DNA from 4 places in the Limnohabitans curvus genome. Region 1 is predicted to be linked to each of the others. Evidence: predicted binding sites of a transcription regulator. Region 1 holds the regulator's gene; each other region holds the start of a gene.

Region 1 (5,022 bases):
TTGCCGTACTCGCCGCCCTCAACTTGGCTTTCGACTTGACCGACCGCCCCGCTGCTGCTGTACAAGCCAGCGGTGATGGCAGCGCACACAGCACTGACCTGCACAACTTGCTGCAGCGCATGGATGCGGTGCTCGCACGCGACAACCAGCTCATCTAAGCACGCCTACAATCTAAGCGTCTGCAAGTCCTTGGGGCTTTATATTTCCTTGAACCAATGCTCATAGAGCTCGGGCTTGGAACATCGGTTGATGAGCGTGATCGTCTCGCGTCAGATGAACCCAACGTTGACCTGACCTCGCCCACCTGAACCCCCGGTTCAGGATGACGGCCCTGAGGCTCCTTGCAGACACCTTTTACTCTTTAAGGCCTGCACGCTCATGGACCTCCAGCCCCAATTGATTCTTGAACTCGCCGCGCTTGGCATTTGCACTGGCTTTTTGGCCGGCCTGCTCGGCATTGGAGGCGGCATGATCATGGTGCCTTTCATCACCTTCATGCTTTCGCAACGTAGCGTGGACGCAGACCTGGCCGTCAAGATGGCCATTGCCACGTCAATGGCGACCATCATCTTCACCTCGATCTCAAGCGTGCGCGCCCACCACAAACGTGGCGCAGTGCGCTGGGATTTGGTCAAAGGCTTGGCACCCGGCATCGTGTTGGGCAGCATGATTGGCAGCTTGGGCGTATTTGCCTTGTTGAAGGGGTCTTACTTGGCCATCTTCTTTGGTTTGTTCGTGGGCTTCTCAGCCACGCAAATGTTCTTAGACAAGAAGCCCGCACCCACACGCCAAGTGCCAGCCACCGCAGGCCTCATGGGCGCGGGTGGTGTGATTGGCTTTATTTCTGGTTTGGTGGGCGCTGGCGGTGGCTTTATCAGCGTGCCATTCATGACGTGGTGCAACGTGGCCATTCATAACGCCGTGGCCACCAGTGCAGCTTTGGGCTTTCCGATTGCCGTGGCCAATGTGGTGGGCTACATCATCAGCGGCATGTCGGTACAAGGTTTGCCTGACGATGCGTTTGGTTTCATTTGGGTGCCGGCCTTGACTGTCATTGCGGCTTGCAGCGTGTTCACAGCCCCGCTAGGCGCAAAAGCAGCACACATGCTGCCCGTGAAAAAACTCAAACGCGTGTTTGCCAGCGTGCTTTATGTGCTGGCCGCTTATATGTTTTACAAAGGCATCACGAGCTGAAATTACTGAGGCACCAAGCACCACGGGGCTTGGTACTCGACAAGGCCCATCCACAAGGCCCAGCCTGAACTGACGGCGAGTGCGGCCCCGGCCAAACGCACACCCCATGCGCCGCTGCGGCCATCTACGGTTTGTACGCCTCGCAAGCGCAACCAAACCCATGGGCCAATCGTCAACACCACGGCGCTGCCCAATGCAAAGAGCGCCATCACACCAGCACCTTCAACGGGGCTGTTGCTGAGTGCAGCGACCAAAAGCGCACCGTACAAAAGACCGCAAGGCATCAAGGCCCACAAAACACCAAGGACCACAGCACCGCCATTGCGCAATTTGAGGTGCGCTGTCATCGCCTGCACACGCCGCCAAATGCCGCGACCAAAGCCTTCGAGCCAAATGGGTTGTTCACCACGCCAAAGCAACAACAGCCCAACCATGAAGGCCACGATGTGAAGCAACGTCCACAAGGGGCGAAACACCGCCGACTGTGTGCTGAGCCACCCCACGCCTTGCATGGTGCTGGCCGCCAATGCGCCCAAAGCGCTGTAGCCCACAACGCGCCCCAATTGAAATAAGAGCATGGCCGAAGTGCCCTGCCCTCCCGTTTGCTTTTGGGCCGCACGGCCAATGCCCGCACAAGCCGCACCGCACATGGCCAAACAGTGCGGCCCACCCGCGAGCCCCATGAGGAGTGCGGTAAGGGCCAAAGTTGTGTTCATCAGATGATTTTAGAGAACCTTGCGCGGTTCTTGTCGGCTTGCAGGTATTTGTCAAACACCATGGCCACACCACGCACAAAGAACCAACCCAGCTCAGTCACGTGAATAGCAGCGTCATCCATGGTCAACAAACCTTGTTCTTGCATCGCCTCTAACGCTTTGATCTCTGGGGCGAAATACTGCTTGAAGTCCACCAAATGCGACAACTCCACCGATTCAAACAGCACGCTGCCTTGGCACATCAGCGCCATGATGACGGTGCGGCGCACCAAGTCATCACGCGTCAGGGCCATGCCACGCGCAACGGGCAAGCGGCCTTGGTTAAGCAAGTCGTAGTACTCGTCCAATGTTTTCACGTTTTGGCTGAAGGTCGGACCCACACGGCCAATGGAAGACACGCCTAGGGCGATCAAGTCGCAATCAGGCTGCGTGCTGTAGCCCTGAAAGTTGCGGTGTAAACGGCCCTGACGCTTGGCCACCGCCAGCGCATCAGTGGGCAATGCGAAGTGGTCCATGCCCACATACACATAGCCCGCGTCCATCAGCACGCGCATGGCACTTGAAAGCATGACCAGCTTAGAGGCCGCAGGTGGCAAGTCTTGGGTATGGATGCGGCGTTGCGGTTTGAAGCGCTCGGGCAAATGGGCATAGGCATACAACGCGATGCGGTCTGGACGAAGCTTGACCACCTGGCCCAGCGTGCGCTCAAAGGTCTCAGGCGTTTGCATGGGCAAGCCATAAATCAAATCCACGTTGACCGACTCAAACCCCAGCTCGCGCGAGGCCGCCACCAAATCAAACACTTGCTCTGCGGGCTGGATGCGGTGCACCGCCTTTTGCACGGCGGGTTCAAAGTCTTGCACGCCAAAGCTCAAACGGTTAAAACCCTGCTCTGCCAAAGCGGCCAATCGTTCCCGCGTGACCGTGCGTGGGTCAATCTCAACCGAGTATTCACCGCCGGGCGCAAACTGAAAATTGCGGCGCAGCATGGCCATGAGTTGCGCCAACTCTGCATCGCTCAAAAACGTAGGGCTGCCGCCACCGAGGTGAAGCTGCGACACCACTTGGCCTTGACCTAAGTGGGCAATGTTGAGATCGACCTCGCGCTCTAGATAACGCAAATATTCGGCGCCACGCTCATGGTGCTTGGTGATGATTTTGTTACACGCACAGTAATAACACAGCGACTCACAAAACGGGATGTGTACATACAGCGACAAGGGGTAGGCTTTTGCGCCTACACCATCGCGGCGTTGTTCTAGCGCTTGCAAGTAGTCAGCCTCACCAAACGCCTCCACAAATCGGTCTGCCGTGGGATACGAGGTGTAGCGCGGCCCAGCCACGTCATAGCGCCGTAAAAGTTCTGGATTGAGGACAAGAGAATGCATAAGTTCACACCTAAATTTGCGCTCCATAATAGGCGTGCAGGCACATTAAAAAGTTGACCTGCATCAACACAAACGACTGTCAGCACCCATGAATTCCACCAGTATCAAAGTCGCCTGTTCCAACTGCAATTTGCGAGAGCTCTGCATGCCTTTGGGCTTGAATGAGAGCGAAATGGAACGTGTGGATGAGGTGGTGGCGACGCGTCGCAAAGTGACTCGCGGTGATAACCTTTTCAGAAATGGTGACAAGTTCAACGCGCTGTTCGCCATTCGCACAGGGTTTTTCAAGACACGCATCTCATCTGAGGATGGCCGCGATCAAGTGACGGGCTTTCAAATGGCGGGCGAAATCATTGGCCTAGATGGCATCGTGAGCGACCACCACACCTGTGATGCTGTCGCGCTCGAAGACGCTGAAGTGTGTGTGATGCCGTTTGATCGCATTGAAGAGTTGTCACGCGAAATCACTTCGCTGCAGCGTCATGTGCACAAAATCATGAGCCGTGAAATCGTGCGTGAAAACGGGGTGATGTTGCTGCTGGGCAGCATGCGGGCTGAAGAGCGCTTAGCCGCCTTCTTGCTGAACCTGGTGCAACGCTTGCACGCCAGGGGTTTCTCTCAGTCAGAATTGGTTTTGCGAATGACGCGTGAAGAGATTGGCAGCTACTTAGGACTCAAATTAGAAACCGTGAGCCGCACGTTTTCTAAATTTGTGGAAGACGGCATTGTTGAGGTCAAGCAGCGCCACGTGCGCATCCTCAATCCAGACGCGCTCAAACTTATCGTGAACGCACAAACCTGTCAGCCAGGTTAAACCGCAACAGGCTCGCAACACGCCTCTTGCTTGGGGCAACCATCTGGACGCTCGGTGGGCACCAACGGGCAACGGTTCATTTCAAATGGCGACACCGAGAGCAAGGTTGTCAAAGCACTTGATGCCGCTGTGATGCTCCAAAAAACAAAAAACGACAAGGTGTACACACCTTGTCGTGAAAGCTCAATGGGCTGACCAAACCATTGCATGTCTTGCGGGTCTACAAATGCAAACACCAGCATTTCCAAAACACCCGCCACTAAAAAGGCGGGCCATGCAATCCACATCATTCGCTGAGCCAACATTCTGATTCTCCTGAGAAGGAACTAATTCAGTTTAGGGCTGAATGCGCTAAAAAGTTATGGGGTTTTCGCGGGGGTGTCTGGCTTAGCTGATTCAGCTTTGGGGGTCACCACATGGTTGCGCGCCTGCATGGCGGGCGCCAACTGCATGTCTTTTTCTGCTGCCAAGGTTTTGTTGATGTCTAAACCTCGGCGGTAGTAGTCATCGGCCACCACGGGGTCAGGAATGCGAATCGCAATCGCCAAGGTGATGAAGCCAGCCACAACCACTGCAGCAGGCCCCGCAATGATGAGCCATACATGGCCGTATTGCCACCAAGGTTTGGTATCAGGTGTGTCTTGTTTCATGATGCATTACCTAGGAACGATGAACACAGATTTCTCGACCACGAAGTCATCCGTACCCAGGGCCTGGATTTCAAACGTGATTTTGTGCGAACCGCCTTCGACAGAACCATAAGGGATATCGGCTCGCAATACCACCCAACGGGCTTGTGCAGGGTCCACCATCACCTCAGTATCGGTCGTGATTTTCAAACCGGGCAAGCCTTTGACGGACAAGCGGTACGTTTGAACAGTTTCAGCCGCATTCATGATTTGCAAACGGT
Region 2 (5,022 bases), 920 kb from region 1:
GGGCGCGGTTAATCGAACTTTTAGAATAGCCCTAGTTTTTACTTTTACCGCTTACCTCCATGAACGTCATTCGCTTCTCTGATTTGTGCGCCAACGGCTCGGCCAAAGGCAAACGTGTGTTCATCCGCGCCGACCTCAATGTGCCGCAAGACGACGCAGGCAACATCACCGAAGACACCCGCGTGCGCGCTTCTGTGCCCGCGATTGAAATGGCGCTCAAGGCTGGTGCGGCTGTGATGGTCACCTCTCATTTGGGGCGCCCCACAGAAGGCGAATTCAAATCTGCAGACTCTTTGGCCCCCGTGGCCAAGCGGTTGGGCGAGTTGTTAGGCCGCGATGTGCCGCTGGTGGCCAACTGGGTGGACGGCGTGACCGTCGAGCCCGGCCAAGTGGTGCTGCTGGAAAACTGCCGCGTCAACAAAGGCGAGAAAAAGAACAACGACGAATTGGCCCGCAAGTTGGGCGCGTTGTGCGACATTTTTGTGCACGACGCATTTGGCACCTCGCACCGCGCCGAAGGCACGACCTACGGCATCGCGCAATACGCGCCCGTGGCCTGTGCCGGCCCGTTGTTGGCCGCCGAGATTGACGCCATCACCAAAGCCTTGGCTAACCCCAAACGTCCACTGGCCGCCATCGTGGCGGGCAGCAAGGTCAGCACCAAGCTGACCATTTTGAAGAGCTTGGCCAACAACGTGGACCAACTCATCGTGGGTGGCGGCATTGCCAACACCTTCATGCTGGCCGCGGGCCTGAACATTGGCAAGAGCTTGGCCGAACATGACTTGGTGGACGAAGCCAAAGCCGTGATCGACATCATGAAAGCGCGCGGCGCTGAAGTGCCAATCCCCACCGACGTGGTGACCGCCAAAACCTTCGCCGCAGATGCCGTGGCCACCGTGAAGAAAGCCACCGACGTGGCCGACGACGACATGATCTTGGACATCGGCCCAGAGACTGCTGCCAAGCTGGCCGCGCAGCTCAAGCAAGCTGGCACGATTGTGTGGAACGGCCCTGTGGGCGTGTTTGAATTTGCGGCGTTCGAGAACGGCACCAAAACCATCGCGCACGCCATTGCCGAATCGAGCGCTTTCAGCATTGCAGGTGGTGGCGACACCTTGGCAGCCATTGCCAAGTACGGCATCGAAAAACAAGTGGGCTACATCTCTACCGGCGGTGGTGCTTTCTTGGAAGTGCTGGAAGGCAAGACCTTGCCTGCATTCGAGATTTTGACCAAGCGCGCTGCGGGTTAAAACTCACCAAGCACAAGCAAACGCAAACAACTGCCGGCTCATGCTGTCTTGGCTGATGGGCCGCCAGCCTTCAGGCACTGGCAGGACTTTGATGGCGGGGCCGTTGCCCATTTTGTTGGGGTGGCTGGTGGCACTGAGGGTTTTGTATTTGCCTTCGGCGCAGTCGTAATCGATGTTTGATTTGACCGATTGCTGGCCTGTTTGGTCTGGCGCTTGCAGGTCGTACACCACCCACACGCGGCGGTTGCCGCCCATTTTGCTGATGGCGCTGGAGTCGATGTAAACGGTGGCCACTTCGTTGCGCGTGACTGTGACCCACATGGCGTGCGATGCGGTGGCTGCAGCGGCCAACAAAAACAAAACAATGAACTTCATGGGCATGGAGCGTACAAGAAAAAGCCCCGCAAATTCGTGTGAACTTGCGGGGCTGAGAAGGCTGGGTGCTTAGGCCTTCATCGCACGAGGGCTAGTGACCTTGCCGTCGTAAGTGGTCCAGCTGTCGGTCTTGAAGTCATACAGCTTGCAGTCGCGTGCTGTTTGAAAGTACCAGCGCCAAGAGAAAGGCTGAACGATGATGCGCTCTGGCAGCAACTCTTCGAGTTTGCTTTGCGCTTGCTTCAGCTTGTACAGAGGGATGCTCATGTCCAAGTGGTGCGCGGTGTGCTCCATGATGTGGTGCATCAGTGCGCCAATGTTCAAGGGGAAGGTCAAGTGCACGGTGGTGGACACAAAAGGCGACGCCTTAGACCAACCCGTGCGCTCTTCGTGCCAAGACACGTCCACGTGAGTGTGGTGCACATAAACCACAAAGCCAATCATGCTGACCCAGAAGAAGAAGGGTACGCCCACGCCCATCAACAAGATGTAGCCGATGGTTTGCTCAGTGGCGATTGCAGCCCAAGCCATGACAGCGACCCAAAGCACGGCGAATGCAGTGATCAGCAAGCAGTCTTTGATGAAGATCGGGCGGCGTGTGGGCATGTTCTTTTCATTGGGGAACACCATCTTGTTCCACCAGATTTCGATCATGTAGTACAGGCCAGGTGCCCAGCCGCTGCGGTAGACGCGGTCACGCAGTTTTTCGAAGGTGCTCAGGGCTTCGAATTCTTCGGGGGTGTAAGGGGCCCACACGAAGTCGAAGTTTTTCAGGTTGGTGTAGCCGTGGTGCACCACGTTGTGGCCAATGTCCCACAGGCTGTAGGCGGTCAACGAGGGCAAGAAGGCGATGCGGCCCAACCACTTGTTGAGGTTGCGGTGCGGCGTCAGGCTCTGGTGGCACGCGTCGTGGCCCAAGATGAACAAACGGCCAATCACGAAACCTGCTGCGCAGCCGCTCAAGAGCTTGGCCCACCAAGATTCGAACAACACAGTGCCGGCCATGAGGGCGCCCCAAAGCACGTAGTCAACGACGAGCATGACGATGGCCAGCGCCGTGGTGCGTTCAGCCAATGGAATCAGCCACTCGCGCATGACTTTGCGGTGCGGCATCGGTTCGCCGGGAAGGATAGGTTGGATATGTGTGGTCATAGAAGATGAATCTTAGGTGAGCTGTGATGATGCGCACTGATTTGCATCAATTAGTGACAGATTATCGCTGTTTACGCACATGAATGGGTGTTTACCCGCCAAACCCCTTGTCACTCGAAGGCTGATAAGCGCTAAAAAGCATGCGTTTTAACCCGTGCATATGTTGAAGAACACCGCTGTGGCGTGCTTTAAGCATGTAAGAATCAAGCAAACAAAACACATACGGAGACACAAAACATGGCACGTCACGCTACCAAAATTGTTGCTACTTTAGGCCCAGCTTCCAGCGATCCCGCGTTGCTGGAAGCCATGATCCGCGCTGGCGTGAACGTGGTTCGCCTGAATTTCAGCCACGGCAAAGCCCAAGACCACATTGACCGCGCCCGACTGGTGCGCGAAGCCGCCGCCCGCGCAGGCCGCGAAGTGGCCATCATGGCCGACCTGCAAGGCCCCAAGATTCGCGTGGGCAAGTTTGTGGATGGCAAGGTCATGTTGGAGAACGGCGCCAAATTTGTGCTCGACGCCTCACGCACCGAACCCGGCGATTTGCAAGGCGTGGGTTTGGACTACAAAGAACTGCCCCGCGACGTGAAGCCCGGCGATTTGCTGTTGCTCAACGACGGCTTGATCGTGTTGACCGTCGAAGCCGTGCGCGGTGAACAAGTGCACACCACGGTCAAAGTGGGTGGTGAGTTGTCGAACAACAAAGGCATCAACAAACAAGGCGGCGGCCTGACTGCACCGGCCTTGACCGGCAAAGACATGGAAGACATCAAAACCGCGATGAGCTTCCAAGCCGACTACCTCGCTGTGAGCTTCCCCAAAAACGCCACCGACATGGAAATGGCGCGCCAACTGGCCAACGTGGCTGGCGCTGAATACAAACACAAGCCGGGCTTGATTGCCAAGATTGAGCGTGCCGAGGCCATCCCGCTGTTAGAAGAAATTTTGCGAGCCAGCGACGGCATCATGGTGGCGCGTGGCGACTTGGCCGTCGAGGTGGGTAACGCCGCCGTGCCCGCGTTGCAAAAACGCATGATCAAGCTGGCGCGTCAGCACGACAAAGTGGTGATCACAGCCACCCAAATGATGGAAAGCATGATCACCAACCCCGTGCCCACGCGCGCCGAGGTGAGCGACGTGGCCAACGCCGTGATTGACGGTACAGACGCCGTCATGCTCAGTGCTGAAACCGCCGCAGGCAAATACCCGCTTGAGACCGTGCAAGAAATGTCCAAGATTTGTGAGGCTGCCGAAGCCGCTGAGGACGTGGAACTGGACGCCGACTTCAAAGGCCAAACCTTCACCCGCATTGACCAAACCATCGCGATGGGTGCCTTGTTCACGGCGCACCACTTGGGCGCAAAAGCCATCGTGGCCTTGACCGAATCGGGCTCCACCGCGCTGTGGATGAGCCGCCACCGCATTCACATTCCCATCTACGCGGTGACCACCAAAGTGGCCTCACAACGCCGCATGGCTTTGTTCCGCAACGTGCGCCCCTTGTTGATGGACACCAGCGCCGACCGCGACACCGCTCTGGCCCAGGCCGAAGCGCACCTGAAGTTACGCGAAATCGTGGACACGGGCGATGTCTACGCCATCACTTGCGGCGACCCCATGGGCACGCCAGGCGGCACCAACATGCTGCGTATTTGCGAAGTTCGCTAAAGCATCTTGCACGGCGGGTGGGCTTTTGGGTCTGTCAGCTGTGCGGTGAGCTGCCGCCTTTAAAATTGCCAGCAGTTACATCAGTTTTTAATTTTTGAGGATTTCCCCATGGCACTCGTATCGATGCGCGAACTTCTGGACCACGCTGCAGAGCACGGTTACGGCATTCCAGCTTTCAACGTCAACAACTTGGAGCAAGTGCAAGCCGTGATGATGGCGGCCGACGCCGTGGGCGCGCCTGTCATCTTGCAAGCCAGCGCTGGCGCACGCAAATACGCCGGTGAGCCTTTCATCAAGCATTTGATTCAAGCCGCCACCGAAGCCTACCCACACATTCCTCTGGTGATGCACCAAGACCACGGCACATCGCCCAAGGTTTGCCAAGGTGCGATTGACCTCGGCTTTGGTTCCGTCATGATGGACGGCTCGTTGATGGAAGACGGCAAAACGCCTTCTAGCTTTGAGTACAACGTGCAAGTCACCCAGCAAGTGGTGGCCATGGCGCACAAAGTGGGCGTGTCGGTCGAAGGCGAATTGGGTTGCTTGGGCAATTTGGAAACCGGCGAAGCTG
Region 3 (5,022 bases), 490 kb from region 1:
ACGGCCACGTCGTACACACGGGCGGTCAAGATTTTCTTCAAGTAATCAGCGGGCTGTAGCGCGCGCGCTTTGGGAGTGCGGGTAGACATGGGGTGATTGTCTCTTATGGAAAAAGACGAAAAAAAACCCCGAGTTTTGCAACTCGGGGCTGAATCCACTTTTGAGGGTGGAGGAGACAAGGCTCTAGTGTATGCAATTTTTGTTGCGGCGCAACATTTGCATGACAATCTAAGCTTGATTTTTTTGGAGAACAACATGGAATGCACCGTCAGCTGGACCGGCAACTCTGGCACCCGTTCAGGCATGGGCTTTATTGCAGAAACTGGCAGCGGTCACGTGGTGGCCATGGACGGCGCACCCGATGCGGCCAAGCCAGAGAACGGCGGCCAAAACTTGGCCCCTCGCCCCATGGAACTGTTGCTGGCGGGCACAGGCGGCTGCACGGCTTATGACGTGGTGCTCATCCTCAAGCGTGGCCGTCACAACGTGCAGGGCTGCAGCGTAAAAATCACCAGCGAACGGGCCACCGAAGACCCCAAGGTGTTCACCAAAATCAACATGCACTTCACCGTCACGGGCCAAGGCGTGCCAGCCTCTGCTGTGGAGCGCGCCATTGCCATGAGCCACGACAAATATTGCTCGGCCAGCATCATGCTGGGCAAAACTGCGGAAATTACCACCAGCTTCGAGCTGGTGGAAGCCTAAAACACAGGGTTAGATGCGGTGCGCCACGGTGGTCATCACCTTGGCGGCCACTTGCATCATGGCTTTGAAAGGGGCTGGCAGTTCGGCGGCCCCCGCCAGTTGCGCTTCTTTGGCGTGCTGGGCCTCGTCCACCTTCATTTGCGCCACGATGGCGCGGCTGGGCCCGTCGTTCGCGGGCAGTAAACCCAAGTGGCTTTCTAAATGCGCTTCAACCTGACGCTCGGTCTCCACCACAAACCCTAGGCTCATGCGGTCGCCGCCCAGTTTGGCTGCGACATAGCCAATGCCGAACGCGCCTGCGTACCAAAGTGGGTTCAGCAGGCTGGTGCGCCCGCCCAACTCTTGTAGACGGTGTTCGACCCACGCCAAATGGTCGGTTTCCTCGTTGCATGCTGCCGTCAGGTGCTGGCGTAGCGCGTTGTCCTGGGTCGCCAAGGCTTGGGCGGTGTACAGCGCTTGGGCGCACACCTCGCCTACGTGGTTCACGCGCATCAGCGCAGACGCTTCGCGCTTTTCAGCGTCGGTCAGTGGGGCAGGGGTGGGCACTTCGGCCGCCCACATGGGGGTGGGGCGGTTGGCGTGGTGGCGGGCAAACACGGTGCGCAAGGCGCTGTCAGCGGCAATAAGAAGAGCATCCATACGCTGAGTTTAAGACGTAAGCCAAGAGACCTTAGGCGCCAGATAAGCGCCCGCCCATCAGGTTTGTCGTTTTTTGAAGATTCACCATTTCACAAGGGTTTGCGAGGGGTTGGGCTTTTGTTTGTTGCATGAATGCAACGAAACGGCGCTATTTTTGGCTCTTGTCATAGTCCTTTGCGCACTCGTCTGGTTCAATACGTGCAACTTCCCGAAAACGGAGGTTGGTTCTGAAAAATTCAGAACCCCTGTTCAAACCTTGGAGAACCTTGAAATGAAAAAAACCCTCGTTGCATTGGCCGCTTTGGCCGCGACTTCTGCTTTCGCACAATCTTCTGTAACCATCTCTGGTAACGCTGACGTTGGCTACATCAACAAATCTGCCTTCGGCGGTGATGGCAAATTGTTCGGTAAGTCATCTGGCGTTGCTGATGGCCTGAACAGCCCAAACCGCATCATCTTGGAAGTTAAAGAAGACTTGGGTGGCGGTTTGACTGCTCGTTTCTTCAACGAACACGGCATTTCCCCAACAAACACACAAGACTGGGCATCACGCACAGCCAACGGCGCCCCTCAGTACGTTTCAGGTGGTAAGACAGCTACTGCAGACGACCAAATCCCATCAAGCGGCGCACAATCAACTGGCACCAACCGCAACACATTCGTTGCTTTGGGTGGCGGTTTCGGTGAAATCCGTGCCGGTTACATGGTTTCTTCTTTGTACAACACATCAGCCCAATCTGGCTATTTCTTGGGTGTTGAGCAATACGGCGCTTTGTTGAAAGACCACGGCATGGCTGAAGCTGGTGGTTCACGTGCCAACGGTTTGCAGTACACATCGCCAAAGTACGGCATGTTCACGGGTACAGTGCAAAAGCAATACGGTGCTGAGCGTACTTTCACATCTGAAGTTGCAACATCTCCAGTTTTGGATAACAAGGCAGAGCGCACAGCTTTGCGTGCTGACATGGATGCAGGTGCTTTGAAGGCCACTTACGTTCGTACTGACTACACAGCACACAAATCACCTCAAGTGATTGCTGCGGCCGCTGGTGCAAGCAATATTTTTGGCGTTACATCAGCAGCAGTTACATCAGCTACTGTTACTGACATCAAGACCAAGCATGATCACCTGAGCGCGATCTACACTTATGGCCCAGTTGCTGCTACTTACCAGTACAACAAGGCCAGCTTGACTGAAGCTGTTACCGCAGCTAATAGCCGTGAATTGAAGTCTAACCAGTACGGTATCCAATACACCATGGGTGCAGCCTCTGTGTACGCCATCACTGGTAAGGGTACCGTTGATAGTCCAACAGCTCGCGTCAACGACATCAAGAACACACAATACGGTGTTCGTTACAACTTGAGCAAGCGTACATTGGTGTACGCAATGACCGGTACATCCAAAGACAGCGTGCCTACAGCTGCTGACAAAATGTCTAAAGGTACTATGAACGGTATCGGCATGATGCACCAGTTCTAATCACCAAGCTGGCTTAGCCAGTTAAGGATCTAGAAAATCTAAAACCCCATCTCTTGAAAAAGTGGTGGGGTTTTTTTAAATCAAAAAATTATTGGAGACAAAAATGAGTTCAATTTCAAAAATCGCTTTGGCTTGTGCTGCCTTGGTTGCTGCATCTGGCGCATTTGCGCAGAAGGCTGGGGATAATATTGTTAGCGCGGGTATTGCGTTAATTAACACGGACGCATCTGTAGGAACTTTATCGAATCCCAACAGCACTATCAATGGTGCACTGGTCGGCACTTCTGCAACCATTAGTTCCGAGACAACTGTTTCATTTGGTTGGTTGCGTATGTTTACGGATAACGTGGGTGCTGAAATGACCATCGGTATTCCCCCCACTGTTACGCAAGATTTGGCGACGCCTAATGGTCCATCAGCAGCGTTGGCTACCAGTCATCCTGGCGCAGCAAAGATTGATTTGTGGACACCGACAGTAATCGCCAAGTATTTCTTTGGAACATCTAAAGATCAATGGCGTCCCTATGTCGGCCTAGGCGCTTCGCATGTTTCGTTTCACAGCATCAAGACCAGTGCAGATGTTGCAGGGTTGGCTGGAAAATCCGCAGCTTTGTCGTCGTCTTGGGCACCCGTATACAACGCGGGTTTGATTTACAACATTGATGATAAGTGGAGCGTTAGTGGTTCGGTTTCCTATATTCCAGTGACCACTTCAGCCACTTTTGTTGGTGATGCAGCTCACGGCTCAACCACAACAACTGGCGATATCAAACTGAAAACCACAGACTATGTGGTGAAGATGGGCTACCGCTTCTAATCGCACACTGGCTTAGCCAGTTAAGGATTTAAAAGTCTGAAACCCCATCGTGGCAACACGGTGGGGTTTTTTATCGCCTGTGCGAAAACGCCCGTCTTGCTGCTAGTCACTGCGTCAGCTGTAGCTGCTATTGCTCAGTACTTTTCCCAGCGTTGTCGCCGGTTTTCGCAAGCATCTGGCGCTGGAGTTACGTACAAAAAGCTAGTTTGCAAACTGATTTTTTCGTTTGTAAACGAATTTTGAGCGTAGATTTAATCGACGCTTGTGGTGTTTGACCGTTACTGCGGTAACGCTTGTGCTTGGGAAATATCTCACAAGTGTGAGATTTCTGGCACCGCTGCGAAAACCTTAACTTAAGTATTTGGGCATAGTGCGCTGGGTGTTGGGGCGTGTATTTGTCCCAGCATGATGCAATCACACTAACCACGCAGCTGTCAGCGTGACAGCGCAGAACTATTGCTTGTTGACCAAGTCCCAGATGGGTGTATCGCGCTGGTGTTTTGGCAACATGGCACGTCCACGCTGGTCAACATTACCCAAAGCCCTAACGTTTTCACCCTGATTTACGTTGGGCTGTTTAATGGCTGCACGTGTAGGTGCAGGTAACGGTTTGGCCGTTTTGATGGGGTTATAACTTTTTGGGATGCTGGGTTGTGGGGTTGCTTGCTGCTGGGGTTGGGGTAACGGCTTGGGTACAGCAACATGGGCAATGCGTTTAACTTTACTAGCCAGTTGCTTTTTGCGTTTGGTTGCTTGGGGTTTGACAGTGCTGGTGCTGTCTTGCTGGCGCTGAATGACAGCAAGGCGTTGTTGTTGCTGGTACGTGGCTAACGCTTTGTACACGTTGGCGTAAATCAGCTGTTCCAACTGTTGCAGCTCATCTGCACTCAAAAATTCTTGTAATCGCACGGTTGTCCCCCTGTTGTTGTATTTAACAGTGGGGCGATTTTGGGCTAGCGTATTTGCTCCACGAAACCCACAATGTTTGCAGCGCCGTATTGGGCTTGTAGCAACAACTTGGCATCAAATGCGTTGGCGGCTTGGACACGTGTTTTGACCAGCTGACCACCAACACGCACACTGGCTTCAAAGTAATACATCCCAAAATCTCCTTGTGTTTTGTCCCCAGCACGATACGCAGACCTGCAAAAAAATGCGACCACCACGGCCCTAAGAAACAACGATTTGGGGAGGAATTTTGGGTGAAATGCAGGGCTGCAGTAGATAAAAAAAAGTAGGACTAGTTCACTTGCAAGCAAGCAATTCCAAGGGACAACATGGGGTTGGTTACTTGGATGAAGTTCTTCACTATAAGCTTGTGTATTTTTTCAAAAAGTGCGCCAAATTACACAACTGGCCCTGCTTGTATGGCTAAATA
Region 4 (5,022 bases), 2.2 Mb from region 1:
ATGTTGGAGGTAGCCCAACAGCACCAACTGTCCTCGTTGCATTTGTTGTTTACCAGCTCCGACGACCGTGCTGCTTGCAACGCCCTTGGCCTGATGCAGAGACAAACCGTGCAATTCCATTGGCACAACGCCGACCTGCAAGGCACGCCCTTTGAGAGCTTCGATACTTTCTTGGCAAGCCTATCCCAAGAGAAACGCAAAAAAATCAAACAAGAACGCCGCCGCGTGGCCGATGCAGGCGTGACGTTTCGCACCTCAGTCGGCTCCGCCATCAGCACAGCTGACTGGGATTTTTTCTACCAATGCTACGAGCGCACTTACCTCGAACACGGCAACGCGCCGTACCTGAGCCGCACCTTCTTTGAACACATGCAGCGCGATATGCCTGAGAACTGGGTGCTGTTTGTGGCCGAGCGCGACAACCGCCCCATCGCCAGCAGCTTGGTGGCTGTGCAGGGGCTAGGCTGCGCAGAGGCCGTTGCCTATGGCCGCTACTGGGGCGCGTTAGAGCGCGTGGACTGCCTGCACTTTGAAGCCTGCTACTACCAACCTTTGAACTGGTGCATCGCCAACGGCGTGCAACGCTTTGAAGGCGGCGCCCAAGGCGAACACAAAATGGCCCGCGCCCTCATGCCCGTGCCCACCTACAGCGCACATTGGCTGGCCCACCCCGCGTTTGCAGATGCCGTGGAACGGTTTCTTGAACGTGAGTCAGCGGGTGTTGACAACTACCTCGACCACTTGGCCGAGCGCAGCCCCTTTAAACGCCAAGAGCCTCAATAGTCAAGCAGGCATAAAAAGCCCGCAGAAACAAAAAAGCCCGCTAGGTAGCGGGCTTTCGATGGACGCCACGAAGAATTACTTCTTGTAGTTGGCCATACCGTCCAAGATTTCTTTGTGGGCAGACTCAATGCCTTCCCAGCCCTTGACCTTGACCCACTTGCCTTTTTCGAGGTCTTTGTAGTGTTCAAAGAAGTGGGCAATTTGTTGCAACTGCAACTCATGGATATCGTCTAAAGACTTGATGTTGCTGTAACGGGCCAAGATTTTTTCAGTAGGCACAGCCAACACTTTGCCGTCCACGCCGCCTTCGTCTTCCATCAACAAGATGCCCAACGCACGGCAAGGCACCACCACGCCAGGTGGCAATGGGAAAGGTGTCATCACCAACACGTCCACGGGGTCGCCGTCGCCCGCGATGGTTTGTGGTACGTAGCCGTAGTTGGTGGGGTAATGCATAGCCGTACCCATGAAACGGTCCACAAACAGAGCGCCAGACTCTTTGTCGACTTCGTACTTCACAGGATCCGAGTTCATCGGGATTTCGATGATCACGTTGAAGGCTTCAGGAACTTTGCTACCGGGGGTGACTTTATTCAGGGACATGGTGTCTTGTTATAAAAGTTAAAAAAGAAACACAGAGGATTAGCCCCGATTTTACTTTCACGGGGCTTGCGTCTCTGCGTTGTCTTTGAAACTGTTATTCGTGGGTGCTTTTACCGGTTTCGTCCATCAACCCTAGGAAAACGCGCAAAAAGTACACAGCCATGGCCAAGATAAAAACAATCACAGCCACGCTCATCAGGCCGTAGTCGGTCGAAAAAAGGTCAATCCAAGCTTTCATGGGGTTACTCCTATCAATTGCAATGCCCCTACTTTGCCCCGTCTCAACGCTTGTCGCACTGATCTACATCAAGGCTTAGGGGATTCGTGGCTCAGGCAAAATCAAAACATGTCTGAACGCGTGATTCCCTTGGTCGATCAACGGCTGCTTGCCTTACCGGCCACCCTCCCTTTGCAACCCATTGCAGCCAATGGTTTGCTCAGCGACAGCTTGGGTCGCCCACTGCATGATTTGCGCATCAGCGTGACCGACCGTTGCAACTTTCGCTGCAACTACTGCATGCCCAAAGAGGTGTTCAACAAAGATTACGCCTACCTGCCTCATGGTGACTTGCTGAACTTTGAAGAAATCACCCGCCTTGCCAAAGTGTTTGTGTCCCACGGCGTGCTCAAAATTCGCCTCACCGGTGGCGAGCCTCTGTTGCGCAAAAACCTTGAAATCTTGGTGGACCAGCTGGCCAATATCCAAACGCCTGACGGTACGCCGCTAGACCTCACCCTCACCACCAACGGCTCGCTCTTGGCCCGCAAAGCCAAGTCACTCAAAGACGCGGGCCTGAACCGCGTGACCGTGAGCCTAGACGGCTTGGACGATGCCGTGTTCCGCGCCATGAACGATGTGGACTTCCCCGTGTCTGATGTACTGGACGGCATTGCCGCGGCCAAAGACGCCGGCTTAGGGCTGGATGCCAACGGCCAATTGACCGGCCTCAAAGTGAACATGGTGGTCAAGCGGCGCACCAACGTCGACCAAATCTTGCCCATGGCCCGCCACTTTCGCGGCAGCGGCATCACGCTGCGCTTCATCGAATACATGGATGTGGGCGCAACCAATGGCTGGTGCATGGACGATGTGTTGCCCTCTGCCGACGTGATTCAACGCCTGCAACAAGAATTCCCACTCGTGGCCTTAGAGGCCAGCGCACAAGGCGAAACCGCACAACGCTGGGGCTATGCCAACGCCGCAGGCGTGTTCGATCCTGCCTTGGGCGAAGTGGGTGTGATCAGCAGCGTGACCCAAGCGTTTTGCCGCGACTGCAACCGCGCCCGCCTCTCCACCGAAGGCAAGCTCTACCTTTGTTTGTTTGCCACACAGGGCTATGACTTGCGCAGCCTCATGCGAGGGGGGCAAGCCAGCGATGCCGATATTGCGTCGGCCATCGGCCATATTTGGCAAGGCCGCGACGACCGCTATTCCGAACTCCGCGCCTCCCTGCCCGCTGACAGCTCACCTGACGGTTCATCTGCGGCACGTCGCGTCGAGATGAGCTACATCGGTGGCTAAGCGCAACCCTACCCAACACACCCACATGACACACAGCATTGAACCCCAAGACATCACCGGCCTCATCTTGGCCGGAGGCCGAGGCAGCCGCATGGGCGGCGTGGACAAAGGCTTGCAAAACTTCAACGGCATCCCGCTGGCCTTGCACACCCTCATGCGCCTAGGCCCCCAAGTAGAAACCGTGATGGTCAATGCCAACCGCAACCTCTCGGCCTACGAGTCGTTTGGAGCCTCTGTCTGGCCCGATGCCTCGGCTGACTTTGCAGGGCCGCTGTCGGGTTTTTTGGTGGGCCTAGAGCGCGCCGAAACGCCCTACGTGCTGACCGTGCCGTGCGACACACCGCGCCTGCCACTCGACCTGGCCGAGCGCTTGGCCGCAGCCATGGTGCGCGAAAACGCCGACATCGCCATGGCCGCAGCACCCGAGACCGATGACCAAGGCCAAACCCAAATTCGCACGCAACCTGTGTTTTGCTTGATGAAAATTGAGCTCTCCGAAAGCTTGGTCAAGTTCACCCACGCCGGTGGCCGCAAGATTGACGCATGGACCGCACAGCACAACACCGTGGTCGTGGCCTTTGACGCCCCGGGTGACGACCCGCTGGCCTTTGCCAACGTCAACACCTTGAACGAACTGCAAGCCCTCGAAAACGCCGCGCCATGAAAAGCATCGACGACATCGCCGCTGCCCTGCAAGGCTACGACCCACAAGCCTTGAGCGTGGACCAAGTCAACGCGTTTTTGCATGAACTCGTGCAACCCGTGTCTACCGACGAGTCGCAAGACCTGTATTTGTTTGACGCACTGGGCCGCGTACTGGCACAAGACGTCATCTCCCCCATCAGCGTGCCTGCGCACAACAACTCGGCCATGGATGGCTTTGCGTTTGATGCAGCTCAGCTACAAGCCGCTCAGCCCCTCACCCTGCGCGTGGTGGGCACCGCACTGGCGGGCAAAGCCTGGCAAGGCAAGGTCAACGCAGGCGAATGCCTGAAGATCATGACCGGCGCCATCCTGCCCGATGGACTCGACACCGTGGTGCCGCAAGAGTTGGCCCACATCAAGACCGAACACGATGTGACCACAGTCACCCTCCCTCCCAAGCTCTTGAAAGCCGGCGACAACCGCCGCTTAGCGGGCGAGGACCTGATGCAAGGCCAACCCGCCTTGAAAGCGGGACAACACCTCACACCGGCCGCCCTTGGGTTGATCGCCAGCTTAGGCCTGCCTGATGTGCGGGTACACCGCCATTTGCGCGTGGCTTATTTCTCCACCGGTGACGAAGTGATGAGCTTGGGCGAATCACCGCGTGAAGGCGCGGTGTACGACAGTAACCGCTTCACCATCTTTGGCTTGCTCACACGTCTGGGCTGTGAGGTGATCGACATGGGCGTGGTGCGCGACGATCCGGCGCTTTTAGAAGCGGCGTTCGCCAAAGCTGCGCAAGAAGCCGATGCCATCATCACCAGCGGTGGCGTGAGCGTGGGCGAAGCCGACTTCACCAAAGCCATGATGAAAAAACTCGGCGATGTGGCCTTTTGGAAAATCGCCATGCGCCCGGGTCGCCCCATGGCCGTGGGGCGCATTGGCAAATCGGTGCTGTTTGGCTTGCCCGGCAACCCCGTGGCAGTGATGGTCACCTTCCTCGCCTTTGTGCGCCCTGCACTCTTGCGCATGATGGGCAGCACCGCCCAGCCAGCGCCGCTGCTGCGCGCTAAAAGCTTGGAGCCTCTGCGCAAAAAAGCAGGCCGTACCGAGTACCAACGTGGCTTTGTCAGCAGCGCCGCAGATGGCACGCTGCAAGTGCGTACCACCGGCAACCAAGGCTCAGGCGTGCTGAGCTCCATGGTGCAAGGCAATGGCCTCATCGTGCTGCACCACGACCAAGGCAACGTGGCCGTGGGCGACGAGGTCGATGTGATGATGTTTGAGGGCGCTATTTAAGCGCCTATAAGAAGGTGGGGTCAAGCACCCACGTCCTCATCTTCATGGCGAATGGTGATGGCGCCCGGCACTTTGTTGCGCGCCAACAAGGTGTACATGGTGGGCACCACAAAGATGGTGAGCAAGGTGCCCAAGCTCATGCCACCCACAATGACCCAACCAATTTGCTT

The links. The regulator FNR, encoded in region 1, switches genes on or off when oxygen is low (the NO sensors DNR and NnrR bind a similar motif). The targets are predictions, from matches to a motif close to TTGATNNNNATCAA.
Region 2: the regulator FNR is predicted to act here: its motif matches at 2,817-2,830, upstream of B9Z44_RS06855 (fatty acid desaturase).
Region 3: the regulator FNR is predicted to act here: its motif matches at 2,898-2,911, upstream of B9Z44_RS09025 (OmpW/AlkL family protein).
Region 4: the regulator FNR is predicted to act here: its motif matches at 1,683-1,696, upstream of B9Z44_RS00475 (DUF3149 domain-containing protein).

What each region holds. Positions count from the first base shown of each region.
Region 1 covers NZ_NESP01000001.1:2,281,596-2,286,617, reverse strand. Annotated here, with positions in the region: gene B9Z44_RS11460 (cell division protein ZapA) at 1-158, shown strand, start outside; gene B9Z44_RS11455 (sulfite exporter TauE/SafE family protein) at 379-1,194, shown strand; gene B9Z44_RS11450 (sulfite exporter TauE/SafE family protein) at 1,197-1,910, opposite strand; gene hemN (oxygen-independent coproporphyrinogen III oxidase) at 1,910-3,298, opposite strand; gene fnr (fumarate/nitrate reduction transcriptional regulator Fnr) at 3,375-4,112, shown strand; gene B9Z44_RS11435 (hypothetical protein) at 4,109-4,417, opposite strand; gene B9Z44_RS11430 (FixH family protein) at 4,472-4,762, opposite strand; gene ccoG (cytochrome c oxidase accessory protein CcoG) at 4,769-5,022, opposite strand, start outside.
Region 2 covers NZ_NESP01000001.1:1,364,610-1,369,631, reverse strand. Annotated here, with positions in the region: gene B9Z44_RS06870 (SDR family oxidoreductase) at 1-12, shown strand, start outside; gene B9Z44_RS06865 (phosphoglycerate kinase) at 60-1,253, shown strand; gene B9Z44_RS06860 (surface-adhesin E family protein) at 1,257-1,628, opposite strand; gene B9Z44_RS06855 (fatty acid desaturase) at 1,698-2,780, opposite strand; gene pyk (pyruvate kinase) at 3,018-4,451, shown strand; gene fba (class II fructose-bisphosphate aldolase) at 4,560-5,022, shown strand, end outside.
Region 3 covers NZ_NESP01000001.1:1,788,395-1,793,416, forward strand. Annotated here, with positions in the region: gene ilvA (threonine ammonia-lyase, biosynthetic) at 1-89, opposite strand, end outside; gene B9Z44_RS09010 (OsmC family protein) at 256-705, shown strand; gene coq7 (2-polyprenyl-3-methyl-6-methoxy-1,4-benzoquinone monooxygenase) at 715-1,344, opposite strand; gene B9Z44_RS09020 (porin) at 1,616-2,827, shown strand; gene B9Z44_RS09025 (OmpW/AlkL family protein) at 2,931-3,644, shown strand; gene B9Z44_RS09030 (hypothetical protein) at 4,098-4,553, opposite strand; gene B9Z44_RS15185 (hypothetical protein) at 4,598-4,744, opposite strand.
Region 4 covers NZ_NESP01000001.1:115,114-120,135, forward strand. Annotated here, with positions in the region: gene B9Z44_RS00465 (GNAT family N-acetyltransferase) at 1-783, shown strand, start outside; gene ppa (inorganic diphosphatase) at 859-1,386, opposite strand; gene B9Z44_RS00475 (DUF3149 domain-containing protein) at 1,481-1,624, opposite strand; gene moaA (GTP 3',8-cyclase MoaA) at 1,733-2,908, shown strand; gene mobA (molybdenum cofactor guanylyltransferase MobA) at 2,934-3,572, shown strand; gene moeA (molybdopterin molybdotransferase MoeA) at 3,569-4,852, shown strand; gene B9Z44_RS00495 (efflux RND transporter permease subunit) at 4,873-5,022, opposite strand, start outside.